Regions from separate parts of the Vibrio sp. Vb0937 genome, predicted to be linked through region 2. Evidence: predicted binding sites of a transcription regulator. Region 2 holds the regulator's gene; the other holds the start of a gene.
The links. The regulator CRP, encoded in region 2, controls carbon source genes, mostly activating them, when cyclic AMP is high. The targets are predictions, from matches to a motif close to TGTGANNNNNNTCACA.
Positions count from the first base shown of each region.

Region 1: the regulator CRP is predicted to act here: its motif matches at 8,675-8,690, upstream of R7P67_RS01195 (glycogen/starch/alpha-glucan phosphorylase).

Region 1 is NZ_JAWOTK010000001.1:260,229-276,331, reverse strand. It holds gene R7P67_RS01215 (alpha-amylase) at 1-174, opposite strand, end outside; gene mtgA (monofunctional biosynthetic peptidoglycan transglycosylase) at 355-1,032, opposite strand; gene glgB (1,4-alpha-glucan branching protein GlgB) at 1,184-3,376, opposite strand; gene malQ (4-alpha-glucanotransferase) at 3,660-5,840, opposite strand; gene R7P67_RS01195 (glycogen/starch/alpha-glucan phosphorylase) at 5,958-8,411, opposite strand; gene malT (HTH-type transcriptional regulator MalT) at 9,146-11,854, shown strand; gene R7P67_RS01185 (DUF368 domain-containing protein) at 12,433-13,350, shown strand; gene R7P67_RS01180 (hypothetical protein) at 13,594-14,019, shown strand; gene R7P67_RS01175 (SCO family protein) at 14,029-14,643, shown strand; gene R7P67_RS01170 (PTS transporter subunit EIIB) at 14,633-14,941, shown strand; gene rsgA (ribosome small subunit-dependent GTPase A) at 15,217-16,103, shown strand, end outside.
Region 2 is NZ_JAWOTK010000026.1:18,582-34,684, forward strand. It holds gene rlmB (23S rRNA (guanosine(2251)-2'-O)-methyltransferase RlmB) at 1-539, shown strand, start outside; gene R7P67_RS19820 (phosphoglycolate phosphatase) at 650-1,336, shown strand; gene trpS (tryptophan--tRNA ligase) at 1,453-2,469, shown strand; gene R7P67_RS19830 (hypothetical protein) at 2,527-2,901, opposite strand; gene R7P67_RS19835 (ExeM/NucH family extracellular endonuclease) at 3,445-6,399, shown strand; gene R7P67_RS19840 (aminodeoxychorismate/anthranilate synthase component II) at 6,589-7,176, shown strand; gene R7P67_RS19845 (aspartate aminotransferase family protein) at 7,538-8,749, shown strand; gene astA (arginine N-succinyltransferase) at 8,859-9,878, shown strand; gene astD (succinylglutamate-semialdehyde dehydrogenase) at 9,907-11,364, shown strand; gene R7P67_RS19860 (DUF1338 domain-containing protein) at 11,613-12,404, shown strand; gene crp (cAMP-activated global transcriptional regulator CRP) at 12,541-13,173, opposite strand; gene R7P67_RS19870 (phosphoribulokinase) at 13,414-14,283, opposite strand; gene R7P67_RS19875 (YheU family protein) at 14,409-14,621, opposite strand; gene R7P67_RS19880 (hydrolase) at 14,655-15,662, opposite strand; gene R7P67_RS19885 (TIGR02444 family protein) at 15,750-16,103, opposite strand, start outside.

The DNA of each region.
Region 1 (16,103 bases), on a different contig from region 2:
AACACCCGTAATTTTGAGCGTGTATCCATCTTTGGTTAAGGGCACAACCAAAGGCTGCTCTGCATTTAAAGGAAAGTCACGGCTGTTGGTCGTGGTCGAAATGGTGATGTTTGGCTCGGCGATGGCACTTGCCGATGCAAGCAATAAGGTAGTCGTAATCAGATTCAGTTTCATCGTTCAGTCCATTGGTTGCGCATAGGCGCAGTATTCGTGTTGTATTTTTATTCACACTAATAGTAAATGGATGAAAAACTGAGCACATCATTCTGAAAGGCTACGCCCTAAAGCTTGTGACGCTTCACATTTTATTGATATAGGGGCGTAGTTCTATTTAAGCGCAATAGATTGAGGGAGTTAAAGTTGCACGCTGCCAAGATTGCTCATTTGATTCATCGCCCATCTTGTGCGGCGAGCAGTGTAATCACTTTGTGGATAGACTTTGATTCGATATGGATTTGGCAACACCACGGCTAAACGCGCTGCTTGCCACTTCGAGAGTTGCTTTGCACTGACACCAAAATAATTCTGCGCCGCCGCTTCAGCGCCGTAAATACCGGGACCAAATTCAACCACATTTAGATACACTTCGAGAATGCGCTCTTTGCTCCACATCAGCTCCATCAGCAAAGCAAAGTAAAGCTCATAAGCCTTGCGAACGTAGGAGTGAGACGGAAACAAAAACACATTTTTCGCGGCTTGTTGGGTAATGGTGCTCGCGCCTCTCGACGGACCATTATCACCAGCCTCGGAAATCACGTCGAATAGCGATTCGAAATCGACACCATAATGATGAGGGAATTTTTGATCTTCGGTCGCAATCACCGCTAACTGCATATTTTTTGAAATGCGCGACAAGGATACCCATTCGTGTTGACTATTGTCTGGATAGTTCTTTGGTGGCGCAACAATGCGGCTTAACTTCCATCCCCATATTGGTGGATCGACATATTTCACCAAACCAACCAAAACGACTGGGGCGATCAGCAATATCAACACCATTTTAAATAGAAATGACTTAAGCCTTTTCAACATGTGTAGTTCCCCAATGCATTAGCGATTGATGATAAACAAACCCGTGAGCTTGCCTGATTCAATCAAGAACAACAAGTTTTAGAGGTAAAAAATAGGTCAAAAAAAGCCCGATTTACAATGTAAAACGGGCTTAGAATTTGATTAGACTAAATTATTTGTGCAGCTTGTAGAACACGGTTGAAAGTGGAGGCAAACGAAGCTCAAGTGATTGAGGCAGTGATTCACTTTCAACTTTTTCCGTTTTCACACTGGTCAGCACTTTAAAATCGCTGCCGCCGTATTTGCTATCGTCTGTATTCAGTAGCAGTTCGTATTGACCTGCATTTGGAACGCCTAAACGAAAGCGCTCGTGTGGTACGGGCGTAAAGTTGGTGATGATCAGAATACGCTCACCTTCTTTACTAATACGCTCGTGCGCTAGGATGCTCGCATCCGCTTCGTCTTGTAGACGCCACTCAAAACCAGCAGGAACACAATCTTGATCGTGCATCGCCGCTTCATTTCGGTACAAGTGGTTCAAATCTCGCATCAGCTTTTGGACACCTTGATGACGCTCATATTCCAGCAAGAACCATTGTAACTGATCATCGTGGTTCCACTCCGCCGTTTGGCCGATTTCCGCGCCCATGAAGTTCAGCTTTTTGCCCGGTTGACCATACATGTAACCGTAGTATGCACGTAGGTTTGCAGTTTGCTGCCATTCATCACCCGGCATCTTGTTATGGATAGAGCCTTTGCCGTACACCACCTCATCGTGAGAGAGAGACAAGACGTAGTTCTCGCTATGAGCATAAACCAGCGGGAATGTGATGGTATTGTGGTGGTATTTGCGGTGAACAGGATCTTCTTTGATGTATGAAAGACTGTCGTGCATCCACCCCATATTCCACTTGAAGCCAAAACCTAAACCACCCATAAAGGTTGGCGCAGACACCCCAGGAAACGCCGTTGACTCTTCCGCAATCGTCATCGCATTCGGGAAGTGCTTGTACACTTCTTCGTTCATCCATTTTAAGGTTGCGATTGCGTCGTAGTTTTCGTTGCCACCGTCGACGTTTGGTACCCACTGATCGTGACTACGTGAATAATCGAGATAGAGCATCGACGCGACAGCGTCCACGCGAATACCATCAATATGGAATTGTTCAAACCAGTACAGCGCATTCGAGACAAGGAAGCGACGTACATGTTCACGGCCTAAATCGTAAATGTAGGAGTTCCAATCTTGGTGCCAACCGCGACGAGGATCTGGATCATGGAACAGAGGCGTACCATCAAAGTTCGCTAAACCATGATCATCCGATGGGAAATGCGCAGGAACCCAATCCAGCACTACACCGATACCAGCTTGGTGACACGCATCCACGAAGAATTTGAAATCATCAGGGGAGCCAAAGCGGCTAGTTGGCGCAAATAAGCCAACGGGTTGATAGCCCCATGAACCATAGAATGGATGCTCAGACACAGGCATCAGCTCAACGTGGGTGTAGCCCATATCCACAAGGTATGGCACCAACTGCTCCGCGAGTTCGCGGTAGTTGAGGAAATCACCTTTCTCGTCGCGCTTCCATGATCCAGCATGCAGCTCATAAAACGATAACGCTTCATCACGCTTTTGTGTCACTGCGCGGTTTTGCCATTTCGCATCTTGCCATTGGTAACGCTTGTGATCGTAGGTGATGGATGCGAACGATGGGTATTGCTCAGAGTAGAAACCCCAAGGGTCTTGTTTGTGTGGCAGCCCTTCCCCATTTGGCCCTTTTAGCTCAAATTTGTACTGAACGCCTTCTTCTAAGCCAGGAATAAATAGGCCCCAGATACCGTAGTCTAGGCGTTGCATTGGATGACGACGGCCATCCCATTGGTTGAAGCAACCCACAAGGCTAACAGCAGATGCATGTGGTGCATAAACAAGGAAACGCACACCAGAGATGTTTTCACCGCCACGTTCTAGCGTGACAAAGTGTGCGCCCATGTAGTGATACATGTCTTTTGGCGTATGCAGATGCTCGTACTCTTGGTAGATATTGTGGTACTGGTACGGGTCATCAATAATTTGTTCAACACCATTCCAATCGACCGCTAAACGGTAGTGGGTCAGGTGTAAATCGCGTTGCTCTTTTAAGATGAAACCGCTGTCGCCATCACGCTCAAGCGCCACGCGAGGTTCACCATTAACAAGTAGTTCAACCTTGTTTGCGCCCGGCATCCAAACTCTCAGCGAAGCTTCGTCGTCAATGAATGGACCCAGCGCCGCAAATGGATCTGAGTAAGCCGCCTCAGCAAGCAGTTCGTATGCGCGTTCGTGTTGTTTCTTTATTTTCTTGGTTTTGGTGGTTTTCAAATCTTTCTCCCTAGAGCCAACATCCTTTTCAAGACCAGAGATCTGAATCAAACATCGGTTTCTCCACAGCCAACGTTGTGAACTCACAAAAAGACTCCGCTTCTCACGTTCGTTGCGTAAACGGCGTCAAAATACAAAAATGCCCGCTATTGTCGCGGGCATAATAACGGTACTTCATCCTAACGGATTGTGTTTTAGGAATGAGTGACCTAGACGGAACTTTCGTACCTCTGAGCTAACAAAATTCGTAATCAGCTCGTCCATCTACGCCACTCTAGGCATCTTACTTACTCGCCTGTGCACGAACTTCAGTAAGGCGTTTAGAAATACGATTCACATCTTCACGGCTGAAGATTTCATCTAGGTTCATCGACAATTTACGACGCCAGTTTGGATACTCATCCACCGTACCAGGAATATTGACCGGTTGATCCATTTCTAGCCAGTCTTCAAGCTGAACACTAAGCAGTGCAGAGTCACCCGCGGCTACGTGCAGTTGCAGCGCTTCGCTTAGGTATGAATCCATTGGCACGTACTGAGCATCATGACCAATGCCTTCTGGCAAATAGCCATGCCAGCGAACACTGTCTAGAATGCCTTGTTTGCACTTCAAGCGGTCAGCGAATAGGCCTTCCAACTGCTGCTCATCAGGGTACAGACCAATCTCACGCCCCATCTTCAAGTCATCACAGTGCCAGAAACCGCGTAGTGTTGGCATATCGTGCGTACACAGCGCAGCCATAGACTGCTCTGCGTAATGCTTCGGAGAAATAAAGCCGCCGTCCTCTTTTGAGGTTTCGAAGAAGAAGACTTTGTAAGAGTGCACACCTGCATCACGTAGGATATCAACGATTTCATCTGGCACAGTACCTAAGTCTTCACCAATCACAGAGCACTGATGGCGGTGCGACTCAAGCGCTAGGATTGCGAGCATGTCTTCCACTGGGTAGTACAAGTACGCGCCTTCTGTCGCTTTCTCGCCTTTTGGAATCCACCATAGACGCAATAGGCCAAGTACGTGGTCGATACGCAGTGCACCACAATGCTTCATGTTGGCACGTAGCAACTTGATGTACGCATCGTAGCCTGTCGCTTCCAACACTTGAGGGTTTAGCGGAGGCAGACCCCAGTTTTGGCCTAGTGGACCAAGTACATCTGGTGGCGCACCGATGCTTGCATCCAATACTAGCGCGCCTTCGTCAGCCCATGTTTCGCTGCCTGAATCTGCAACACCAACCGCAAGGTCGCGGTACAAACCCACAGCCATGCCTTTTTCTTCGGCTAGCGCTTGCGCTTCTTTGATTTGATCGTCTGCGATCCATTGCAGGTACATGTACAAGTGAACACGATCTTGGTTGTCCTTAATGTACTTCTGAGTACCAGCTGCGTCGAATGTGCGGTATTTCTCAGGGAATACTGGCCAGCCCCACATGTTTGCATCTTCTGCATGTAAATCAGCATGAAGTGCATCGAATGCAGCTTGATGTAGCAAGCTGTCGCCGCCTTTTTCAACAAAGTCCAAGAAGGCACGAGCGCGATCGGTGTTCTTGTCTAAATGGCGAGCTTTAAACTCACTGAATAGCAGCGGAAGAACGCTCATTTTTAGTTGCGAAACTTCGGTGTAATTCACCCAATGAGAGTCTCGCGCTTTTTGTAGACGTTGTTGGAACTCTGCGCTACCAACACGCTGTTGTGCTTCTGCACTTAGCGCGAATTCAGGTACAGAGCTTACGTCGATGTACATGATGTTCAACCAACGACGAGAAGACGGGCTGTATGGGCTTGCCCCTTCTGGATTCGCAGGGAACAGCGAGTGAATAGGGTTCAAGCCAATGAAGTCACCGCCACGAGAGGCAATATCACTCACCAGTTGTTTTAGGTCACCAAAATCACCGATGCCCCAGTTATGCTGAGTACGCAGTGTGTAAAGCTGGATACTAGGACCCCATAGCTTTTTGTGTTGGTTTAGATCGTCTTGTTTGAAACACGCTTTCGGCGTAATGATCAATGACATCTCGTAAGGTGTTTTACGACGCTTACGACTGATGATCAGTTTGTGATAACCCCAAGCCAAGTTCTTTGGCAATGCAAACACTAGAGGGCCACCCTCAGCACGCTCATCACGAACAATTTGGGACTGAAGATAGCCTTCAAGTACCTCTCCTTGTTCTGTTTCTAAACGCCAGCTGAATTCACTCTCACGAGCACTCGTACCTAGGTTTAGTTCCACTTCGACTGGTTCGCCGTCGCGTAAAACAAGAACAGGGGCTAGTACGTCTTTTTTATGTTTCTTTTCAGCAGAAGCCAGTAGTTTTTCATCACTGCTAGTATCGTAGCCAAGCGAAGCGAGCAAGCGGCGTAGCGTCTCCTCAGACACTTTAGCCTCATCTCCCCAAGCACTGACATAGCTATCAGCCAATCTCGCCATTTCCGCGACTTTCTTTAATGCTGTTTGTTCTTTCATCGCTTTCTCCGAAGGTAATACCAACACCTTCCATGTAGGGTTTTATTGTTATCAATAACTTCTTTTGGAAAATGACCAAAGGTAGCGCTTGGCTACCTTGGTCTTAACTAGGTTCTATTAGCGTTTCACCGCTTCAAGCTTCCAGATATTGTTCACGTAGTCGCGGATTGAGCGGTCTGACGTGAACTTGCCAACAAGGGCGGTATTAAGAATGGCCTTCTTCGCCCAGCCAGCTTGATCTTTATATTGTTCGCTCATGTCTTCGTGTGCTTTCACGTAAGAGGCGAAATCCGCGAGACATAAGTATGGGTCACCACCGTCTAGCAGGCTGTCGTATGTGGCACGCAGTAAGCCCGGTTGGCCTGGTGTGAACTCTTCACCCAATAGCAAGTCCATTGACGCTTTGAGTAAGTGATCCGCATTGTAGTAATCAAATGGGTTGTAACCTTGAGCTTTCAGCGCTTTCACACCTTCAACATCTAGACCGAAGATGTAGATGTTCTCATCGCCTACTTCCTCACGAATCTCAACGTTTGCACCATCCATTGTACCGATAGTTAGCGCACCGTTTAGCGCCATCTTCATGTTACCTGTACCTGATGCTTCTTTACCCGCTAGCGAGATTTGTTGAGAAACGTCAGCCGCAGGGATAATGATTTCAGCCATGCTCACGCGGTAGTCAGGGATGAATACCACTTTCAGCTTGTTACCGATGCGAGGATCGTTGTTCACCTTGTCTGCAATCTTATTGATTGCGAAGATGATTTCTTTCGCTAGGTGGTAACCCGGTGCTGCTTTTGCTGCGAAGAACACAACGCGTGGCGTACACTCAAAACCAGGTTCATTAAGAATACGGTGGTACAGAGACAGTACGTGTAGCAAGTCTAGATGCTGACGTTTGTACTCGTGCAGACGCTTGATTTGAACATCGAAGATTGCATTAGTATCGAGCTCGATACCCATGTTCTCTTTCACCCAAGTTGCTAGGCGTTCTTTGTTCTCTTTCTTCACTGCCATGAATTCTTTTTGGAATGTCGCGTCAGTGGCGTACTTCGCAATACCTTCAAGTTGCTCTAGTTTCGCTGGCCATTCTGGGCCGACTTTCTCAGTGATAAGCTGAGACAGACCTGGGTTACAGAACTTCAACCAGCGACGTGGCGTAATACCGTTCGTTACGTTGTGTAGACGTGTCGGGTACATTTCGTGGAACTCTGGGAATAGGTCTTTCTTAACCAATTCAGAGTGAAGTGCTGCTACACCGTTTACTGCGTAAGAGCCGATTACACATAGGTTTGCCATGCGAACCATGCGGTGGAAACCTTCTTCGATGATAGAAAGCTTCTGTTGTTTCGCGACATCACCCGGCCACATTGCACGTACGTCTTGTAGGAAGCGGTGGTTGATCTCGTAAATGATCTCCATATGACGTGGTAGCAGGTGCTGGATTAGCGACTCTGGCCATGTCTCTAGTGCTTCTGGAAGTAGCGTGTGGTTGGTGTACGCAAATGTCTTAGAGCTGATTTCCCAAGCCGCTTCCCAAGCTAAACCTTTTTCATCCATCAGGATGCGCATTAGTTCAGGAATCGCAATCGTTGGGTGCGTATCGTTAAGCTGGATAGTCTCTTGCTTAGGTAGATCCGCTAGCGAGTAGCCCGCAGCTTCGTGGCGACGTAGGATGTCACGTACAGACGCTGCTGAGTGGAAGTACTGCTGCATTAGACGCAGTGTTTTACCTTTCTCGTGGTTGTCGTTCGGGTAAAGCACTTTAGTGATGTTACCTGCGTCGATCAGTGCGTGCTGAGCTTCGAAGTAATCACCATTGTTAAAGCTTGCTAGTGAGAATGGTGCAATCGCCTGACATTCCCAAAGACGTAGCGGGTAAACCGTGTCTGATTCGTAACCCACAATTGGAAGATCCCAAGGCATTGCTCTTACTGTCATGCCTGGTACCCATTTGCGGACTTCTTTACCGTTCTCGTTAATCACTTCAACGTGACCGTAAAAACCGATCTCTTGCGCAAGTTCTGGACGCGCAATTTCCCAAGGGTAGCCTTCTACACCGCGCCATGCGTCAGGTGCTTCTTGCTGGCGACCGTCTTTGAATGACTGTTTAAATAGACCGTATTCGTAATGTAAACCATAGCCGACAGTTGGGAATTCTTGTGCCGCACATGAATCCATGAAACACGCAGCCAGACGACCAAGGCCACCGTTACCCAATGATGGGTCGCGCTCTTCTTCTAGCAGATCAGTTAGGTTGTAACCCAGTTCAGCCATTGCTTCTGTTACTTGTTCATACAGACCCATGCTGATTAGGTTGTTACCCGTCAAACGACCGATAAGGAATTCTAGCGAAAGGTAGTTAACGCTCTTCGCACTTTTAATGCGTGGATCTTCTTCTGTCGCAAGCAAATCTAGAGTAGTAAATTCAGCCAGAGCATGCCCCATTGCTAGGTACCATGCGCGGCTGTCTGCGTTTTCAATCGTATGAGCGTAAGTTACAGATAAGTGTTTCTTTACGCTTTCTTGGAACGACTTCTTGTCAAATTGTTTTTGTTGAGTAGGTTTCATTACGAAATTCTCACGTCTTTTGGTAATTCATCTGCCATACATCGTGCATTTACCTCTGTGAATAAACATCCTCCTAATTCTCATCCTTTGAAGGAGGAGGGCTGAGGGCGTAGAGGGGGTACCATTGCTAGGTTAGTGATCCAAATCTCAACAAAGTGAACTTTGCACCAGTTCTTAGTGATTTTGATCACAATGGAATGTGAGAAAGGTTAAAACCCGTTCATGACGCTTTTTATAGTCCACTCATCTGATGATGTGAAAATTGTAATATCGGTCACATTAACTCGGTCAGCGTAGAAGAACTTTTCGTAATCTATGTGCAACGCGATCTTAACGCTAACGAAACAAACGACATTTAAGTGACGACAATCACAAATAAAGGGCGTAGTTGATGGTAAATCCATCAACCCTTGAGAATTAGGAAGTGGATCAAAGTAACGAACATTTCTGATGTCGTAACATCCCTCTCAGCTCACAGGATTGTACGCTTTTTATACAAACTAGAATTAGGCGATGTGAGTTATTTCTAGTTTTCGCTAGCTTTTATATCTAAGTGACCGTATGGAATGGTTTTTCAGACGGACGCAAGCCCCAATAGTAGCGACATTATCCGGTATTCAAACAGTGTTTTTGATGCTGATGACATCATTCAGTAAGACGGCTTTCAAGGGGGCTTTACTAGAATGATCACGTTGCAGTCATTTGGGTATACATAAATAAGGACATAACTACTAATGTGGATTCCATCTAAGCTTACTCGACCAGGACGCCTGCACAATGCCATCGTGCGCCCACGAGTGTTGGACTTACTACAGCAAGCGCCTTACTACAAATTGGTTTTATTCCGATCCCCAGCAGGTTACGGAAAAACAACAATGGCAGCGCAGTGGCTATCCGATAAGCCAAACGTCGGTTGGTACAGCATTGATGACAGCGATAACGACGGCTTTCGCTTTGTAAACTATCTGCTTCAAGCATTAAACAAAGCCACCAACTTCAGTTGCGCTAACGCACAAAAACTGGCGGAAAAACGTCAGATCTCGTCTTTACGCTCCCTATTTAGCGAAGTATTCGCTGAAATGGCTGACTTTCATCAAGAGTGCTACGTGGTACTTGATGACTACCATTTAATCACGAATGATGAAATCCATGAATCCATGCGTTTCTTCTTAAAGCACATGCCAGACAACCTCACCGTTGTGGTAACCAGTCGTGCAGCGCCGCCTCTGGGCACTGCAAACTTACGTGTTCGTGATTTAATGATCGAAATCGGCAACGAGATGTTGGCGTTCGATACCGAAGAAACCACTCGCTTCTTTAACCAGCGTATCGCCGATGGTATCGATGAAGACATGGCGAACAGCCTAAGAACCTATGTTGAAGGTTGGCCATCGGCGATGCAGTTGATCGCATTACAAGCCCAACATCAAAACCGCACATTGGCACAAACTGTAGAGTCGGTATCGCAGTTCAATCACGCGCACTTGTGGGATTACTTGGTCGAAGAAGTGTTTGACTTACTCGATCACGAAACTCGTCACTTTTTAATGCAAGTATCCGTGCTTGACCACTTCAATGATGAGCTAGTGTTTGCCCTTACCCAACGCGAAGATGCACTGGGAATGATTGAATCGCTTAACCGTTACGGCTTATTCATTTACCCGCTCGAAGGGGAACAGAACTGGTTCCGGTTCCATAACTTATTTGGCGAGTTTTTGTCTCATGAGCGCCAAGCTCGTATTCCTCAGCAAGAAAAAGATCTCCACCGCAATGCTGCTATCGCTTGGTTACAGCAAAAAGCACCACACCAAGCGATTCATCATGCACAAAAATCGAATGATAAGGACTTAGTGGTAGAGATCCTAAACGAATTCGGCTGGAAGATGTTTAACCAAGGCGAACTCAGCACACTGGAAAGCTCAATTAACAAGTTGGACGATGATCTGTTGTTCAGCCACCCAAAACTTACGATGCTCCGAGCATGGTTGGCTCAAAGTCAGCATCGTTATAACCAAGTGGGCCACCTGCTTGAAGAAGCGGAAGAGGAACACAAAAAGCGTAACATTGCGTTAGATATTCATTATCAAGGTCAAGCAAACGCGTTGCTTGCTCAAGTGGCTATCAACAGTAACCAGCCGGAAAAAGCTCTCGAATTAGCGGAGCTAGCGCTTAGCCAACTTGATAACACAATTTACCGTAGCCGAATTGTGGCGACTTCGGTTGTTGGTGAAGTTAACCACGTGCTAGGTAAACTAGACCGTGCTTTGCCGATGATGCAACAAACTGAAAAGCTAGCTCGTCAGTATCAGGTATATCACCAAGCGTTATGGGCAATATTGCAGCAAAGCGAGATTTTAATTGCACAAGGTTACGTGCAAGCTGCCTTTGAACTACAAGATTCCGCATTTCGTCTGATTGAAGATCAGCAGCTTCAGCATGTTCCTCTTCATGAATTTTTGCTGCGTATTCGCGCGCAAGTACTTTGGTGCTGGAACCGACTTGATGAAGCGGAAGAATGCGCGTACAAAGGTCTGCAAATTCTCGAAAACCATTCACCAAGCAAGCACTTACATAGCTATTCGATGTTGGCGCGTATTGCGATTGGACGCGGTGAATTAGACAAAGCCGGTAAATTCATTGAGCATATAAAGCACTTGATGAAACAGTCGACTTACCACGTAGATTGGACTGCAAACGCTTCACTATCGTTGATTCTATTTTGGCAAGCGCGCGGGAATACCGATGCAATGCAAGAATGGCTCAACACTGCGGTTCGTCCTGAATCGGCATGCAACCACTTTTCTCAATTGCAATGGCGTAACATTGCTCGCGCCCACATTAACTTAGGCCAATATACCGACGCTCGTGCTGCGTTAGATTTTCTCCAAGGTGAAGCTCGTCGCACTAACCTAATCACAGATACTAATCGCAACTTAGTGGTTGAAGCGGTCCTTTCTGCTCGCCAAAAAGATGAGGAGCAAGCCAAGGCTCTGTTAAAAGAAGCATTAGTAATGACGAACCAAACTGGCATGGTCGGAAACTTCCTGATTGATGGTGCAACCATTGGCGGTCTGCTGGAGAAGTTGAGCCTCCGCCATGAACTGGGCGATCTTGAGCGTCACCGTGCTCAACAGTTAATGAAGGACATTTCATCGAATCAACGTAGCCGGTCAATTCACTTTGATGAAGACTTTATTGAAAAGTTGGTGAATCACCCTAATGTGCCAGAGCTAGTACGTACCAGCCCATTAACACAACGCGAATGGCAGGTTCTGGGGCTGATTTATTCAGGCTTTAGTAACGAGCAAATCGCACAAGAGCTGGATGTGGCAGGTACGACAATTAAAACCCACATTCGCAACCTGTACCAAAAGCTTAATATTGCTAATCGTAAAGAAGCCATTGTGACAGCTGAAAATTTGCTACAGTTAATGGGATACTGAACTGCTCGATAAACGGGTTAAAACGTAAAGTAAAACACAAGGGTTGGCGTAACACGTCAGCCCTTTTTTATGACTGACAGTAAGAGAAGTGCAATTTGCAAAGCACGTAAGTAACGTTGTTCATATAAAAAAATAGCCAACCGCAATAATCGCGATTGGCTTATATTTAGTGTGAACAAATTGTATTCACTAACAACGTCAGTTGGCTAGGTGACCCTCGGCTTAAGAAGGGTCGAGCAGTATTATGCATTAATCATGCCAAAATGCAAAGACTTATTTTTGGGCACAAGATCTCATATAAGCTGGATTTATTCACGCGCAAATTATCAAAATGCAATTTGATAATGCAAATTGCAATTGCATAATGCAACCAAGATTGATAATTGATAGTAGAGTTAATCATCTCAAAAATGTAAACCAAGCATTAAAAGCTCGTTACGGCGGCATTGTCTCTTGGCGGGTAATAAAGATAGGCAACAGATTGGATATAAAACCAAGTAGTTACAGCACTATTTCATACTTTTTTCATCGCAATGTTTGTATACTCTCTGCCATCGAAACGACTTAGCATTAGAGCAATGAACTACTTAATTACTTTCTTCAAGGGAATCGCCATGGGTGCAGCAGATGTTGTACCTGGTGTATCTGGCGGCACCATCGCGTTTATCACTGGTATTTACGATACGCTGCTTGAAAGCATTCGACGCATTAACCCCTCACTTTTCTCTATCTGGAGAAAAAAAGGGTTTAAAGCCGCGTTTAATCACATCAACGGATTCTTCCTAATCGCTCTGTTTGCCGGCATTTTCACCAGTATTGCAACGCTAGCAAAGTTGATTACTTGGCTTCTTGACACACACCCGATCCCACTTTGGTCATTTTTCTTTGGTCTGATTTTGGTCTCTGTGTATCACATTATTCGTCAGGTTGAGCAACGCGATCTTGTCCGCTTTGTCATTCTGCTCGTTGGTGTCGGGTTTGCTTATAGTATTACTGTGCTCAAACCTTTACACATGGAACCAACGGCCATTAACACCTTATTCGCTGGAGCTATCGCGATTTGTGCGATGATCTTGCCGGGTATCTCTGGCAGTTTTATTTTGCTGCTGATTGGCATGTATGCTCCTGTATTAGCCGCAGTGAAAGGTTTTCAAGTCGATACATTAGCGCTATTTTTGTCTGGCTGCGTGATCGGTTTACTGTCTTTCTCTCACTTATTGTCGTGGTTACTACGCAAGTTCCGTGATTTCACCCTGATGTTTTTGACTGGATTAATGATTGGTACGTTGCCAAAGATTTGGCCATGGAAAGAAACCATCACTTGGCGCACCAATTCGAAGGGCGAACAAGTGCCATTGCTACAGCACAACCTATCACCATTTGAATTTGAACACGTGACATCACAACCTTCTCAGTTAGTACTTGCTGTCGTGATGATGCTTGCAGCCATTGCTCTGGTTTTAGGTCTAGAGAAATTCGCAGACTCAGATAAATAACTTTGGTATCAAACACATACTGAACCAAATAAAAACGGAGCCAATTGGCTCCGTTTTTATTTATTGGCTAAGGGCAAAACATCTCAATTGAAAACTCTGCTGTATTTGATGCAATAAAGTCCGTCGCGTTATAAGGAAGCTGGTCACCGAGGTATAACGCACAATTTACCGAGGTCACGAGTTGGCGAGCGGCGCATCTGTGCTACGATGCTCGTAATGTTAAGTGATAAATGCTGAACCTTAATGAAACTGTTACAAATCGCCGCTGTTTCAGCCGCATTAGTTGCGGGATTTTATGCCCCGACTCTAATAAAAAGCTTTTCTTCTTCCACTCAAAGCAAGTCAATAGATGAATACTGCTTTCTCTCTACAACCTCTTGCGTCCAAGAAAATGTTACGATGACGCTAAACTCAGAAACTGCTCAACCCTTGGTTCCTACCACTCTAAATGTTGAGTGGCATACAAGCGATGCTAAGCAACTCATCCTAAGTCTTTCGGGAAGAGAAATGGAGATGGGTGAGCCTAAGTTTTTGCTGAAGCAAATCGCTCCTGGCCAATATCAAGGTGACATCATTCTCCCGGTTTGCACGGAGGATGCAATGACTTGGGTTGGTGAACTCAGTGATGGAGAGAATACCGTTTACCCTGCTATAAAAATGCAAAGATAAGGAATCGTTATGAGCCGCAATTGGTCCCTATTTCTCGTAGCTGCTTTCGCACTCGGGTTTGGCGTAAAGAGCTATTTAGATAATCAGAAAACGAAGCCAGAGCAAGTGGACAGTTCCACCTCTCAACAAACGGTATTGTTTGGGGAAAATAACCAAGCCGTCAATATCTTCGATGTGAATGACCCTCGCATCCGAGTCGTCTATTTTGGCTTTACTCGCTGCCCAGACGTTTGCCCAACTTCTCTTGCAATGCTGGCAGGAGCACTGAATCAAATTGACGACGCGCAAAAAGCGCAACTACGCCCGATGTTCATTTCTTTGGACCCAGAGCGTGATGAGGCCGATGCATCAGCAAAATATGCCCATTACTTCCATCCAATGATTGAAGGCCTATCGGCACCACTTGATGTAACGACACCTTTGGCACACAACTATGGTGTCATTTTCCGCAAGACAGAATTGGAAGGCTCGGAACTAAAGTACACGCTGGATCATAGCTCTTACTTTTACTTCTTGAAGCCGGATGGCACGTTAATCACTAAAGTACCGCATACGCTCTCGCCGGCACCGATTGTTGAAGCCATTTCAAAACTAACGACCGAAGGCTCTTCAAATGACGGTTAAGTCAGCGCTGAAGCAATTTTTCAATTTCCTAACTCATACCAACCCCAATGTCGAACAAGACGTCGATACGATCATTGACGCCATTGGGGGCATAGAGAACCTGCTAGAAACTGGTGCATGTGCGACTCGGCTGCGTCTTACCCTCAGAGCGACGTCCGTCATCGATAAGAACGCACTCAAAAATCATGGCGCGCATGGCGTCGTGATATTGGATGATCGTTATGTCCAAATCATATACGGCTTAAAAGCCAACACGTATTCGCAGATTATGGAAGAGCGCATCACAAAACAAAGTTAATATTTTTGCAGTATAGCTACCCTCTTTAAAAAAGGGCAGCTATACTCTTTTGGCTTAATTAACTCACTTATTTATTAACCAACGAAGAGGACACAAGATGATTGTATTGAATAACACTAACTGGGCATCGCAAGGGTAATCCTAACAGCACCAACTCTGTGGCATAGCCACAACTCCCCTTCTCTGCCCGGTCTTCACCGGGGTCAACTCTATCCGAATTAGACCCTAATGCGATTTGTATTAAGGCGCTTTGTTGCGTCTGGGATAATTCAATAATGAATCAAACACATACTTTTTGTGACACATTAGTTTCAACTTCAAACCCTCTAAAACAATTGGGTTGGAAACCATTTTTTCAGCAACAACTGACATTAGACGATTACGACAACACTATCTTTGCTCGTGTAATTGCGCATCACCGAAGTGGTTATTTATTGGCAACAGAAACTGGGCAAGTTCATCTTAATGCCCACCATTCTTTACCCAATATGACCGTCGGAGACTGGGTAATCTTAAATGAAGATCAGCAATTTGTTCGCTTACTGGATCGCTTGAGCCTCTTTAGCCGCAAAGCCGCTGGCAGCAAAGTGGCAGAGCAACTCATCGCAGCCAATGTGGATACAGTGTTTATCGTCTGTTCCCTTAACGACGACTTCAATTTAAGTCGTATTGAACGTTATCTTGCCTTGGCTCATGAAGCCGAAGTCGAACCCGTCATCGTGCTTTCCAAAGCCGATTTGTGTGACAATACTGATGAACTAAAAAGCCAAGTACAGAAGCTCGACCCTCTATTAGCTATAGAGACAGTCAACGGCTTAGAAATAGAGAGTGCTTCTAAACTCATGACCTGGTGCAAAGAAGGACAAACCCTCGCTTTTATCGGTTCTTCAGGCGTTGGCAAATCAACTCTTGTTAATGCATTACTCGGGCAACAAGAACAGGCAACTGGGCATATTCGTGAAGACGATAGCAAAGGGCGACATACAACTACATCGCGCTCTATCCATCTATTACCTGATGGCGGCATCTTGATTGATACTCCGGGAATGCGCGAGCTTCAACTAGCAGATTGTGAATCGGGGGTCAGTGAGGCATTTTCTGACATTGAGGCGCTCGCTCAGCGTTGTCGCTTTGGCAATTGTAAGCACCAAACTGAGCCAGG
Region 2 (16,103 bases):
AAGGCATCATCGCTCGTGTGAAACCAGCGAAGCAGCTGAATGAGAACGATATAGATGACATCCTTGCAAAGCACGAATCACCACTGCTATTAGTGTTAGACGGCGTGACCGATCCACACAATCTTGGTGCGTGTTTACGTAACGCAGATGCGGCAGGTGCTGCGGCGATCATCGTACCGAAAGATCGTTCTGCGCCAATGAATGCGACGGTAAGTAAAGTCGCTTGTGGTGCAGCTGAAGTCGTACCATTGATCCGAGTGACTAACTTGGCTCGTACTATGCGTACATTGCAAGAGAAAGGCATCTGGTTTGTTGGTACTGCGGGTGAAGCAACGCACGACATCTACCAAGCCAAACTGACTGGACCCCTTGCTATCGTAATGGGGGCAGAAGGTGACGGTATGCGTCGTCTGACTCGTGAAACCTGCGACGATTTGATTAAGATCCCAATGGCTGGTAGCGTTTCAAGCTTGAACGTATCTGTGGCATCCGGCATCTGTTTGTTTGAGGCTGTTCGTCAGCGTATTGCTGCAAAGTAACGACGAAACAAACAGTTACTGTAGAATCAGACATAATGATAAAAACAAAGGATGGGGTGCCATCCTTTGTCGTTTTCACCGATTTATAAATAAAAATCCTCAGGGAAGTTATGACTCAACAAGACATTAAATTCATCGCCTTCGATCTAGATGGTACTTTGCTTGATAGCGTGCCAGATCTAGCTGTCGCGGCAGACCAAGCAGTACAGGCGCTTGGCTTTCCATCGGTTTCAGAAGAACAAGTTCGTGATTACGTGGGTAACGGTGCAGACGTGCTTATTGGTCGCTCATTAAGCCAAAGCCTGACCATCAACCCAGAGCTGAGTGAAGAGCTTCGTGCTAAAGCGCGTGTATTGTTTGATGACTACTACGAGCAAAGCGGTCACAAGCTAAGTCATCTTTACCCAACGGTAAAAGAGACACTAGCAGAGCTGCACAAAGCGGGCTTTGTTATGGCGTTGGTGACTAACAAACCTTCAAAGTTTGTGCCTGACGTTTTGGAAAAGCACGACATCGCAAAATACTTCGTTGATGTCCTTGGCGGTGATGCATTCCCAGAGAAAAAACCAAACCCAGTAGCATTGAACTGGTTGATGGAAAAGCACCAAATCCAACCAAGTGAAATGCTGATGGTTGGCGACTCGAAAAACGATATTCTCGCAGCAAAGAATGCAGGCTGTGCCTCATTTGGTCTGACATATGGTTACAACCACGGTGAACCTATTTCAGCATCAAATCCAGATTTCGTCGCTGACAGTTTGGCAGAATTATTGGACGTTGTAGCGGTTTCTGCATAACGGCTACAAAAGAGCTTCCAAAATACTCGTTAATGAGTACACTGAGTAAACCGTGCACCTATTACTGCACGGTTTTTTTCATTTAATTAGATTAAGAAGTCAAAGGAATCATTCTAATGAGCAAACCCATTGTATTGAGTGGTGTTCAACCTTCAGGTGAACTAAGTATCGGTAACTACTTGGGTGCTCTACGTCAATGGCAGCAGATGCAAGACGATTATGATTGCCAATATTGTGTGGTAGACCTTCACGCGATTACGGTTCGTCAGGACCCTAAAGCGCTGCATGAAGCAACTCTAGACGCACTGGCAATTTGTCTGGCAGTTGGTGTTGACCCGAAGAAGAGCACGCTATTTGTTCAGTCACATGTACCAGAGCATGCTCAATTAGGTTGGCTTCTTAACTGCTACACTCAAATGGGTGAGCTGAGCCGTATGACTCAGTTTAAAGACAAATCGGCACGTTACGCGAATGACGTAAACGTCGGCCTATTTGACTACCCGGTGTTGATGGCGGCTGACATTTTGCTTTACGGTGCACACCAAGTACCTGTAGGCAGTGACCAGAAGCAACATCTAGAATTAGCGCGCGATATCGCAACGCGTTTCAACAATATTTACTCGCCAGAGCAGCCAATCTTCCAAGTTCCAGAGCCTTACATTCCGACAGTAAATGCGCGTGTAATGAGCCTTCAAGACGCAACGAAGAAGATGTCTAAATCTGATGACAACCGTAAGAACGTTATCACGCTGCTGGAAGAGCCTAAGTCGATCCTTAAGAAGATCAACAAAGCGCAAACCGATACCGAAACGCCACCAAGTATCCGTCATGATATCGAGAACAAGGCGGGCATTGCTAACCTAATGGGTTTGTACTCTGCGGCGACAGGCATGAGCTTCGAAGAGATTGAAGCGAAGTACCAAGGCGTAGAAATGTATGGCCCATTTAAGAAAGATGTTGGTGAGGCAGTTGTAGCAATGCTTGAGCCTATTCAAGCAGAATATCACCGTATTCGCGCTGATCGTGCTTACATGGACGAGGTAATGCAGCAAGGCGCTGAGAAAGCCTCGGCACGAGCGGCTGAAACGCTTAAGAAAGCATACGAAGCAGTAGGTTTTGTAGCTCGCCCATAGTCGCTAAGAACAAATACGAAAAAGCTCCACTTTGGTGGAGCTTTTTTTATGCCTGTATTACTGAAATGGCGTGTCTTTCATACAGCGTTCCATGTCGTAATATTCAACACGTCCTCGAGCCCCTAGAAAGGCAGACTTCACAACCATGCCTCTATCAATGAAGTAACTAAGCTGTACGCATGATATATCGTAGCTGAGTTCTTTAATTCTCGCTGGAACCCAGTAGGTTCCTGGCGTTCTTAGACGCTGAGTAAAGGTAATAACACCCTCGTCACTGACTTCTAGCTCTTCAATACCATCCAGTTCATTTTTGGCTGATTCGATGATGTCTTGATTCGCCGTAGGTTGAAGTGGCTCACTGGCGGTCAACTGACACCCCGCTATCAAGCTAAGTAGGGAGAGAGCTAGCACACTGCGTTGAATTTTTTTCATTTGTCGTTCCTGGGTTTACAGCTAATGAGATCTTATTGTCTCGCGCAGGTGTTATATCTTTTGTGTATGTTTTTGGCTAGTGAGTAATGAAAAGTTATTGAATAAATCATGAAAACTTTGAAGTATGAGGGGCCTGTATAAGAGAGAACGAAGCGAGTAATAGATTCTTGGGATTGAACAGTGATGCAAGTGAAAATTAAAGCATTCTAAATTAGTGACTAATTATATTTTTTATTTGTAACGGAACGGTTGGGTTAATAAGCAACTCAACAAGTGATGTATTTTCTACTCCTTAACATGAAGTGAAAAAGTAAACTGAGTAATCAATCTAAATTCTGACTTGTTTATCAATAGCGCTCTGTATTTATTACAAAAAATGTTTGAATGGGATGCTCTGGCATATTTTCTTATATTCACATGTGATTCATTTCACGGCTTTAATTACTCATTCTTATTTATTTCATAAATAAACCTGATAGTAGACGCAAATGGCAGGCTCTAACCAGAGCTAAGTTTGCATTTACATAAATATCAGGTATGACAATGGACACGTTAATCAAACCCTCAATACTCGCATTAACCATCGCCAGTGCACTTAGTGCAAACGCGAACGCAGAGATTATTATTTCCCAATACGTAGAAGGCGGCGCTTATAATAAAGCGGTAGAGATCGCTAATACGGGTGATACTGCGGTGACACTCACTGGCTACGAGTTGGCGAAATCATCAAACGGTGGTGGTACTTGGGGTAGCACATCCGACCTTAGCCAAGTGACGCTACAAGCTAACCAAGTGTATGTACTGGCGCATGGTGACGCGAGCGATGCCATCAAAGCTGTCGCGGATATCACAGATAAAAGCGTTGCGAACTTTAACGGTGACGACCCGATCGCACTGCTTAAAGATGGTGAAGTGCACGACATCATCGGTGTGATGGGTGACGTAGATTTTGGTAAAGACACCACATTGGTTCGTAACAGTGATGCACTAACTCCTTCTGCTACTTATGATGCATCTCAGTGGACGGCATTTGAGAAAGACAACATTGACGGCCTTGGTGAGCTGAATGCGACTGAGCCACCAGCACCATTCGCTTGTGAGGTAGACGGTCAGCAACCTAACTTCACTACCATTCAAGAGATTCAAGGTGAAGGCGATACGTCTCCATTCATTGATGGTTACCCATACATTACTAACGAAGATCATTTCGTAACGGGTGTCGTGACTGCTGTTACCACTGGCCTAACCAAAGGTTTCTACCTACAAGCATTAGAAAGCGACAACAACGACAAGACCTCAGAAGGCTTGTTCATTCATACCGACGCGGCGGACACGGCGCTGAAAGCTGGTGATGTTGTTTGTGTGAAAGGTAAAGTTCAAGAGTATTACAGCAATACTCAGCTTGCTTCTGATGCTAACAGCTATGTGAAAACAGGCACCTCTGAAACCCCTCGAGTTACCGATCTTGTTATCAAAGAAGGTGAGACACTACGTGATGCGCTAGAGCGTCATGAAGGCATGCAAGTTGAGTTGACCTCGGCAAGTGACTTGTTTGTAACTCGAAACTTCTCTTACGACTACGATTCACGTCGTAACAATATGATGCTCTCTCATGAAGCGCCATTGTTAAAGCCGACTCAATTACACGCGGCAGAGAGCGATGCAGCCGTTGAGCTAGCAAAAGACAACGCAGCGAATCGTGTATACCTAGAATCTGATGGCAAAGCACCAAACGGCCAAATCCCATACTACCCAGATTTTGCTAAAGATGCAGATCAAGATGGCTCTTCAGAGCAGCACATTCGCCTTGGTTCTCGAGTAGAAGGTCTTCAGGGTGTGGTGGCTTACAGCTACAACGAATACCGCCTGATTGCGACCAATGAAGTCGATAACACCAACTTTGTGACTTCAGGTGAAGGCTTCGATGTGGCTCGTAAAGATGCCCCAGCGATTGCGGACTCAGATTTGCGTATTGCAAGCTTCAACGTACTGAACTACTTCAACTCCGTGGCTGACAGTGGTCATGAAAACCCAACCGGACAAAACCGTGGTGCGACTAATCTAGACGAATTCCTGATCCAGCAAGCGAAAATCGTTGCGGCGATGAACAAGATGGACGCAGACGTTATTGGTTTGATGGAAGTGGAAAACAACGGCTTTGGTGATGGCAGTGCTATCCAAAACTTAGTTGATGCCCTAAATGCTGAGATTGATGACGCTGAAGATCATTACACGTATGTCGAAATCGAAGAGCAAGACAAATACCAAGACGAATACTTTGGCAGTGATGCGATCATGGTGGCGATTTTATATCGTGCTAACGCAGTAACGCCAAAAGACGCTGCAAAAGTGATCATCACGCCAGAGCAGCACATTGCAGAAAACACAATTACTCGTAAAGAGGGCACAGAAAGTAACCCTGCTTACGATAAGTACCAACGCCACAGTCTACTTCAGACCTTTACGGTGAAAGAGACGGGGGAAGATTTGTCTATTGTCGTAAACCACTTTAAGTCGAAAGGCTCTGAGTGTATTGAAGAGTGGATTGCCGGTGTAGAAGATTCTGAGCCAGCGGATCTGCAAGGCAACTGTAACAACTTCCGCGTTTCTGCTGCGCACGCAGTGGGTGAAGCGTTGAAAGAGGTGAAAGGCGATGTATTGCTCATGGGCGACCTCAATGCTTATGGCATGGAAGACCCACTTCTGACACTGACTGATTACTCGAAAGAGAAATACGGCCGTGACATTTATACTGCTGCTTATACAACCATTGGTGATGGTGAACTTCAAGTAGAGAAGACCAAAATTGAAAAAGGTTACGGTCTGCACAACTTAAACACGTTGCTGCACGGCACTGATACGTTTTCTTACACCTATTCGGGCGAGCTGGGTAATTTGGACCACGCATTGGCAAGCAGCAGCCTAGCGCAAAAAGTGGTAGCAATTGAAGATTGGCACATCAACTCACTAGAGAGTAACTTGTTCGAATACAGCAGCAAGTACACAGGTGATATGCCGAAGTACAAAGATGCGTTCTCTGCCTCTGACCACGATCCAGTGATCATCGCGATTGATTTACCAGATGATGACATCGATTTACCGAAAGCAGGTGACAACTTAGCCGTCGATGTCCGTTTACCACCAACGGCGGTTGTAGGTGATATTGTTACGGTGAACTTAACGCCATCCACACAAGCGGCTGCGGCAAGCAGCGATACGAAAGCTTACTCGGCTAGCCAAACCTTAGTTCAAGCTGATATTGATGCGCGTAGCGTGAATATTGAGTTTGAACAAACGCCAGAGCAAGGTAATTATCAGTTAGAAGAGAAAGTGACTGACTCGACAGGTAATATCGTGAAGTTTAGCTCTGTTCGTGATGTTTCAATGACGCAAACTGAAACTGGAACAGAAGGGTCGAAGGATTCAGATGGTGGTTCGTTTGGTTTTGGCGCGCTATTTGCGCTGCTAGGTCTCGGCTTATTCCGCCGTCGCCGCTAAGCGAATTTATTTCCTGATAAACCTTTCCTAAATAGCTGTAAAGACCAAAGGCCAGCCTATGCTGGCCTTTTTATTCAGCAAAAACTTGCCTTTCTTGCTTGGTATAGCAAAATACCGCCCTTGATTGTCACGAACGTGGCGATTCACTACGTAAGCATTGCCAAAACGGATTGGAGCAACCGACCCTTTATGTTGTTGATCATCGATAACTACGACTCTTTTACCTACAACCTTTACCAATACTTCTGCGAGCTTGGTGCAGACGTAAAGGTGGTGCGTAACGATGAAATCGATATCCAAGGCATTGAGGCGCTCAACCCAACTCATTTGGTGATCTCGCCAGGGCCATGTACGCCGAACGAAGCAGGTATTTCACTGAAAGCGATAGAACACTTCGCTGGTAAGCTTCCAATATTGGGTGTTTGCCTTGGCCATCAAGCGATAGCGCAAGTGTTTGGGGGGGAAGTGGTACGTGCTCGACAAGTGATGCACGGCAAGACCTCACCAATTCGTCACAACGGTCGCAGTGTGTTTAAAAATCTGAATAACCCACTCACGGTAACCCGTTATCACTCTCTTGTGGTGAAAAACGGTACTTTACCCGACGTGTTTGAACTGACTGCATGGACAGAACTGCCTGACGGAAGCATGGATGAAATAATGGGTTACCAACATAAAACCTTGCCAATTGATGCGGTGCAGTTCCACCCAGAATCAATCAAAACTGAGCAAGGTCACGAGTTGCTTGCGAACTTTTTAGCACGCAAAACGATCTGATCGCGATCACTTTTCTTAACAAATCATTCATCTTTTTGCTGAGGTGAGCGGATTGCAAAACTATGCGATTCTCTCGAGTCTCTTTGTCTATTCATGTCTTTTTAAACCTTCTATCCCCTGTATTACATAACATTTATAAAAAATCCCTTCTCTATTTTACTTTCTTGATGCATAAATAGTCATAAGCAGTGATTAATGGAAGTTACTTTCGAGAACGAAAAGAATAAATCACTATTGAAATGGTTAATTAAATGTAAATACAATGCCGCAATAGCTTAAATGCAAAACATTATTTGCTGGCAAAGAGAGCCAGTTAAATTCGCTTATCTGCTACGCATGCGGTATCAAGAAGGAATGTGCAATGACAACGGAAATTAAAGTAGAGCGCGGTTTATTCGATGAGGTAATGGTACCTTGCTATAACCCGATGGAAATGATCCCTGTTAAAGGTGAAGGTTCACGTGTTTGGGATCAGGAAGGTAATGAATACATCGACTTTGCTGGTGGTATTGCAGTGAGCTGTCTTGGCCATTGTCATCCAGTAATGGTAAACGCACTAACAGAGCAAGCTAACAAGCTTTGGCACTTAAGTAACGTTATGACGAACGAACCAGCCCTTCGTCTGGCGAAAAAGCTAACAGAAGTGAGTTTTGCTGAGCGAGTGTTCTTTGCTAACTCTGGCGCAGAAGCAAACGAAGCCGCTTTGAAGCTGGCACGTCGTTATGCAGCAGACGTTCATGGCACTGAGAAATCTGAAATCATTGCATTCAAACAAGGTTTCCACGGTCGTACATTCTTTACCGTAACGGTTGGTGGCCAAGCGGCATACTCTGACGGTTTCGGTCCTAAGCCAGGCGACGTGACACACCTTCCTTACAACGATATCGAAGCTTTACAAGCGCACATGTCTGATCGTACTTGTGCGGTCATGATGGAGCCACTACAAGGTGAAGGCGGCATCGTGCCACCAACGCCTGAGTTCGCTCAAGCGGTTCGCGAGCTGTGTGACAAACACAACGCCTTACTGATCTTCGATGAAGTGCAAACTGGTAATGGCCGAACAGGTAACTTCTACGCTTACCAAGGTTTAGGTATCACGCCAGATATTCTAAGTACTGCGAAATCACTTGGTGGCGGTTTCCCGATCGGTGCAATGCTAACGACAGCAAAATTAGCAGAGCACATGAAAGTGGGCACTCACGGTTCTACATATGGCGGTAACCCACTAGCGTGTGCGGTTGCAGAAGCGGTTGTAAATGAAGTTACTAAGCCAGAGGTGTTGGCTGGTGTGCTAGAACGCGAAGCAATGTTCCGTGAAGGTCTAGAGAAGATCAATGCGAAGTACAACATCTTCTCAGAAGTGCGCGGTCAAGGCCTATTACTTGGCGCTGCACTAAATGAAGAATGGCAAGGCCGTGCGCGTGACGTGCTAGTTGCTGCAGGTAAACAAGGTCTCATGGTATTGGTTGCGGGTGCCAATGTCGTACGTTTCACACCATCACTCGTTATCACACAACAAGAAATTGAAGAAGGCTTGGCGAAACTGGATAAAGCGATCGCGACTTTAGTTTAAGCGCGATATCAGTTTAAACGTCAACGCAGACACCCCCGTCAAGGATCTCTGATGGGGGAATTGTTCCTACAATATAGTTAGGATCTTCTTGCATCTGGAGGGAGTATTGATGCTAGTAGTTCGCCCTATCGCGATGTCGGATTACGACGCACTGCACACTTGTGCGGTGGAGTCTGGTCACGGATTTACATCTCTACCGGTTAACGAAGAACTGTTAACCAATCGAATCAAACATTCAGAGTACAGCTTTGGTAAGCCAGATGTGGCAGAACCAGGCGATGAAGGCTACCTGATGGTTGGCTTTGACTCTGAAACGGGTGAGGTTGCGGGTACCACCGGAATCGAAGCATCTATCGGCTGGGATGTCCCATTTTACTCATATCACATTAGTAAAGTTGTGCACTCGTCGCCAAAGCTTGGCGTTAACAACGTCGTTAAACTGCTTACTTTTGGTAATAACTACACGGGTAACAGCGAAATTTGTACCTTGTTCTTGCGTGAGAAATTCCGCCAAGGTCTGAATGGTCGTCTAATGTCGAAGTGTCGTTTCCTAATGATGGCAGAGCACCCAGAGCGTTTCTCTGAAACGATCTTTGCGGAGATGCGTGGCGTTTCAGACGACGAGGGTAATTCACCATTCTGGCAATGGCTCCAAGAGCATTTCTTCTCTATCGATTTCACGCTTGCAGATTACCTAACAGGTATCGGCAAGAAAGGCTTTATCGCCGACTTGATGCCGAAACTGCCTATTTACATCAACCTGCTCAGCCCAGAAGCGCAAGCCGTGATTGGTCAAGTACATGACAACACGCGTCCAGCGCTGAAGCTGCTTGAGCGTGAAGGTTTTACCAACCGAGGCTACGTCGACATCTTCGATGGTGGCCCAACGGTTGAGTGTGATCTGCGTAATATTGAGTCGGTACGTCATTCATTCCGTGCGCAAGTCAAAATCTCTGAACATTCCAGCACACAAGACTTCTTGATGTGTAATTCATCTTTCGAGAACTTCCGTGCGACAGTCACTAAAGCGGCGTATGACGCAGAAACACAAAGCGTGATGATCGCACCAGACGTTGCGGATGCACTTTCGGTTGAAGAAGGGGATTTCGTTCGCCTTCTTCCGCAGTAACAGACGACAGAATTTAAGGATAGAAACAATGACACATTGGATTGCAGGTGAATGGGTACAAGGTCAGGGTGAAGCATTTACGTCTCTGTCACCGTACAACCAAGAAGTGATCTGGCAAGGCAAAGGTGCAACGGCAGAGCAGGTGAACCAGGCGGTATCTGCAGCGCGTGAAGCGTTTATTGACTGGAAAAAGCGTCCATTTTCAGAGCGTGAGGCAATCGTGTTGGCTTTTGCGGAGAAAGTAAAAGAGAACAGCGAAAAAATCGCCGAAGTGATTGCCAAAGAAACTGGTAAGCCGATTTGGGAAACGCGCACTGAAGCAGCAGCCATGGCAGGTAAAATTGCCATTTCGATTCGCGCTTATCATGACCGTACTGGTGAGGCGAGCCGTGAAGCAGCAGGCAACCAAATCGTATTGCGCCACCGCCCATTGGGCGTGATGGCGGTGTTTGGTCCTTACAACTTCCCAGGCCACCTACCAAATGGTCACATTGTGCCAGCGCTACTGGCTGGTAACACGGTAGTCTTCAAACCGTCTGAGCAAACGCCATGGACGGGTGAATTGGCAATGAAGCTATGGGAAGAAGCCGGTCTGCCGAAAGGCGTGATTAACCTTGTTCAAGGCGCGAAAGAAACTGGTATCGCCCTCGCTGACGCTAAAGGCATTGATGGCGTACTGTTTACGGGTAGCGCGAATACGGGGCATGTATTACACCGTCAATTTGCTGGTCAACCGGGCAAGATGCTCGCACTAGAAATGGGTGGTAATAACCCGATGGTGATCTCTGATAAATATGGTGATTTGGATGCCACGGTTTACACCATCATCCAGTCAGCGTTTATCAGTGCTGGGCAGCGTTGTACGTGTGCTCGTCGTTTGTATGTGCCATTGGGTGAAAAAGGCGATGCGCTTATCACTAAGCTCGTCGAAGCGACACGCAATATTCGCGTAGACCAACCATTTGCAGAACCTGCGCCATTTATGGGACCGCAAATTTCGGTCGCGGCAGCCAAGTTTATTCTTGATGCACAAGCTAATCTACAGTCTCTTGGCGGTGAAAGCTTGATTGAAGCGAAAGCAGGAGAGGCGGCGTTTGTTTCTCCTGGCATCATTGATGTAACGAACATTGCTGAGTTACCAGATGAAGAATACTTCGGCCCACTTCTGCAAGTGGTGCGTTACGAAGGGTTAGACAAAGCCGTGGCGCTAGCAAACGATACGCGCTTTGGCTTATCTGCTGGTTTGGTCTCAACCGACGACCAAGAATGGGAATACTTCGTTGACCACATTCGTGCAGGTATCGTGAACCGTAACCGCCAGCTCACTGGTGCAAGTGGTGATGCGCCATTTGGTGGTCCGGGAGCGTCGGGTAACTTGCGCCCAAGCGCTTACTACGCAGCAGATTACTGTGCGTACCCAATGGCATCAATGGAAGGTCAAGAGACTGTCTTGCCTGCAACATTGAGTCCAGGTGTAGCGCTATAAGTTTTAATAATAGAGTCGCAACTATGCATTGCGGCTCACCTTGCCGGCGCATCATTTAGGTATGGGTTGTAGTGATCGTTGGCAGAACACGAAAAGTGAGCAAAGACTCGGAAAAGCGTGTTGACTGACTGGCATTTACCGTCACAGGTTGATGGTTGCTCGTTCATTATTCTGGACAACTTTTGTTGTGAACGAGCAGCCAACTTCCGCTTACCTTTAAACTCTACATCTCGTAACAAGGAGTCGTTATGACGCCCGATGTGTTATTTGAATCGCTATGGCAAGATTACATTCAACGTCTTTGCCCTTCGGCTGCTAAAGTGCATCAGCTGCTTCAAGAAGATGAGCCTCTGATTAATGATCATATAGCTTTACGTACCTTCAATATCGCGCCTCTTGGTATTGAAACTCTAGCTAAGCCATTTGTAGCTATTGGTTACAAGGCGTGTGGTGATTACGTTTTCGAAAGCAAAAAGCTGGTTGCTAAGCACTATGAGCACCCAGATCCGAAGCAACCTAAAGTCTTTATTAGTGAGCTAAAAGTTGAAGAGTGCTCGTCTGAGCTACAAGAGATTGTGAAAAATTTGGTGGCACAAGTCGATGCTGACAAGCTGAACGATAGCGCATTCTTACATGGTGGACGCTTGTGGGATTTAAGCTTTGCTGATTACCAAACGTTGGCTAAAGAAAGTGAGTACGCATCTTGGCTTGCGGCGCATGGTTACGGAGCAAACCACTTCACGGTGAGCGTTAACCAGCTCAATGAATATGAAGAAGTGAAGCAGGTAAACGATCATCTGCGTACCGCTGGGTTTACCATTAATGAAAATGGTGGTGAAGTGAAGGGCACTCCTGAGGTGTTGCTAGAGCAGTCATCGACCATGGCAGATAAAGTAGCGGTTCGTTTTAGCGAAGGCACTGAAATTATCCCTGGCGGTTTTTATGAATTTGCTAAGCGCTATCCGATGGAAAATGGTGATTTGTACCCAGGTTTCGTGGCCGCTTCAGCTGACAAAATCTTTGAAAGTACGAATGGCTAAGTTTTAGGGTTAACCTGTTAAGCTTACTCATTAGTGTTCGCTGCACCCTATCTCATTTGGTCATGAGTAAATAAAAAGCCACCAATGTTGCCATTGGTGGCTTTTATAATTTTGTTCGTGTCACTCTAGTTCGAGATTAACGAGTACCGTAAACCACGATGGTTTTACCGTGAGCAGAGATTAGGTTCTGCTCTTCTAGCATCTTCAAGATACGACCTACTGTCTCACGAGAACAGCCAACAATTTGACCGATTTCTTGACGAGTGATCTTGATTTGCATGCCGTCTGGGTGAGTCATTGCGTCTGGTTGTTTTGCAAGGTTCAGAAGCGTCTGAGCGATACGACCAGTTACGTCTAGGAACGCCAGGTCACCCACTTTTTGGCTAGTTACTTGAAGACGACGAGCCATCTGCGCAGAAAGACGCATTAGGATGTCTGGGTTTACTTGGATAAGCTGACGGAACTTCTTGAAAGAAATTTCAGCAACTTCACAAGGAGATTTAGCACGAACCCAAGCTGTGCGCTCTTGGTCTTCCTCGAATAGACCAAGTTCACCAATAAAGTCTCCTTGGTTTAGGTAAGAAAGGATCATCTCCTTACCTTCTTCGTCTTTGATAAGAACCGCAACAGAACCTTTAACGATGTAGTACAAAGTTTCTGCCTTTTCGCCCGCGTGAATTAGCGTGCTCTTTGAAGGGTACTTATGAATATGACAGTGTGAAAGAAACCACTCTAATGTTGGGTCGGTTTGAGGTTTACCTAGAACCATAATATCTCACTTCCTCTGCAGGGTACGCTTGCGCTATCCATATTTTAGCTAAGCCTGAATTAGGCCTACTAGAATAAGAGCACTTTTTATATGCTGCAAGCTCTCTTGTGTTTCGGTAAGAAATAGTATCCTTTTTCGAAAACGATTTCTTGATTTTAATCGTGCCATGATTGAGATTTTGTAAGCAAAACTGTGCACATGATCACGGTATGAAAAGTAAACATCTTCGCTGGCAGGTTTTTAGCCAATTTTCCCTGTTTCGATGAGCTGTTGTAGGATAGGCCGAACTATGAGCTCCATTGCAAAGCTCATCTTACCGCCGGGTACGACAATCGTGTTGTGGCGTGACATGAATGAGCCATCAATCATGGCCAGCAGATATGGGAAGTCGACATTCTTGATACCGCGTAGGCGAATCACCACAAAACTCTCATCCAAACTAGGGATGCCTTTTGCATTAAGTGGGTTGGAAGTATCAACGGTCGGTACGCGCTGGAAGTTGATGTGAGTACGAGAAAACTGCGGAGTGATATAGTTGAGGTAATCGTCCATGGATCGCACGATTGAGTCCATTACCGCTTCACGCGAATGGCCGCGATCGCGAGTGTCACGTACGAATTTTTGGATCCACTCTAAGTTCACAATCGGCACCATGCCAATTAAGAAATCCACATGTTGAGCAACATTAACATCGCCATCGACCACGCCACCATGTAACCCTTCATAAAACAGAACGTCGCTGTTTTCGGGTAAGTCTTGCCACGGTGTAAACGTGCCTGGCATTTGATTGTAGGGAACCGCTTCGTCAAACGTGTGCAGATAACGGCGCACGCTGCCAGTGCCGTCATGCCCGAACTTACGGAAAAACTCTTCTAATCCCGGGAAGTCATTAGCTTGTGGGCCAAAGTAGCTAATGTGTCGACCTTGCTCGCGGGCTTTGCGGATTTCGATGTCCATTTCTGGGCGAGTAAAGCGATGGAAGCTATCGCCTTCAACCCATGCGGGTTTAACGTTCATCATATTGAACATTTTACGGAAGGCTTCAGATGTAGTGGTCGTGCCGGCACCGGACGAACCAGTAACCGCAATAATTGGGTGTTTAGCTGACATGACAAACCTTGTCGAAAATTACTTACCTGTAATGTGCAGTAGAGTTACTACTGCACGGTCGATATCCCACTATAGCACGTAACAATACCTTGTCATCGAGTGGGATACGGTAAAATGTGAAGGGTCTAAAATTTTGTTTTATGCTGAATATCGACGGTTTCGTGTAGCTCAGAGAACACGATAACCGCTTCACCTTTTTCCAATTGAGCTTTAACTTGATCAATTTTGTCATGCAAAGAAACCTCGACGGTTCCGTAATCCGTTCCTTCGCGTAAGACGAATTCACGAATTAAGTTTTCCAATGTTTCCGGCGCAATGTCTTGCCATGGAATGATCATAAATACCTCTAACTTTTATGATGAGCGGCTAGTTTACTGCGTTCGTTGCTTGGATACAGCAGAAAGGTAATCTGCGGCGATACTTTCGTAATACGCGGGCAGCGCTTCCTCCAACCAAAACTTAGGTTTTAACGCCGTTCCTGTCAGGAAGCCAACATGGCCACCGTGCTCAAAGAGACGGTAATCAATATTATCTGGCAGAACAAACTTCGGTATCACATCATCGGTCATGAACGGATCGTCTTTGGCATGGATGATCAGTGTGGGTAGCGTGATTTGCTGTAGTTTACTTAAGCCAGAGCATTGGTCGTAATAATCTTGTGCGTCTTTAAAGCCATGCAATGGTGCGGTAATCAAATCATCGAATTCATACAGCCGTGTGACACGTTTGATTGAGTTGTAGGACAGCGCCAGCTCGCCATGCAGTAGATGATGCTTTTGTAACGCGTTACGTTTCAGTGAAGAAAGCAGATAACGGCGATACACTTTTGAAAAGCCTTGTTCTATACGGTTCGCACACGCCGCTAGGTCTAAAGGCGCTGAGATAATAGTCGCTGCATTCAAAATAGGGTGGTCTTTATATTGGGCTAAATAATTCGCCAACATGTTACCGCCAAGAGAAATACCAACCGCAACCTTGGGGTTATCAGGAAAGCGTTGCTCAAGGTGCTCTAAGAAGTGGCGGGCGTCAGTCACTTCACCAGAATGATAGGCGCGAGCTTTCTTGTTTGGCTTACCGCTACAACCGCGGAAATGCATCATCACCGACAGCCATCCAGATTGAGCAAATGCATTCATTAGCCCATTGGCATAAGGGCTATAGAAGCACCCCTCTAATCCATGAAATAAAACAAAAATCGGCTTTTTTTGTGCAGGCTCTTGGGTTGGGTCCTCGCTCCACGCGAGATCGAGAAAGTCGCCATCGGATGTATCGAGGGTTTGCCAAATCGGCGTAAACAACGCTTTTTTGCGAATAAAACGCGGCAAAAGCGTTTGGAGATGCGGGTTTTTGATCCCGGCGGCTGCGAAAAATTGTGTCATACCTAACTGCTCTTATGCGGTCCTTCGGTGTCCGTTGAAGAACTTATTAATATAATCCTTTATAAAGATTATAGGTATTCTACAGATTTATGGGCGTTTTGGTGGTTGAATGTTTGGCACCGGAATAGCAAAGGCTTGCTGCAAATGTTCCCCACCGAGTTGACGACAGTATCTCAACGTCAGTGGGTCATCATCATTTTTGAGTAGTGCAAGTGAGTTAATGCAGTCCACCAAATCCGCTTGTTGCTGCTTTTCTAGTTGCAGCTCAAACTGCAAGGTCTCACGATACAAAGCGTCATTGACTTGAGACTTAAGGTGGCGACGAAGGTCGCGAAAGGAGTGAAGTAAAGTTTCGCTCCTACCTAGACAGTCTTGCACCAAGGGCCAGTCTTTTTCTTGGAAAATGAGTTGCTGCTCATCGAGCCATCTGAGCAGCAGGAG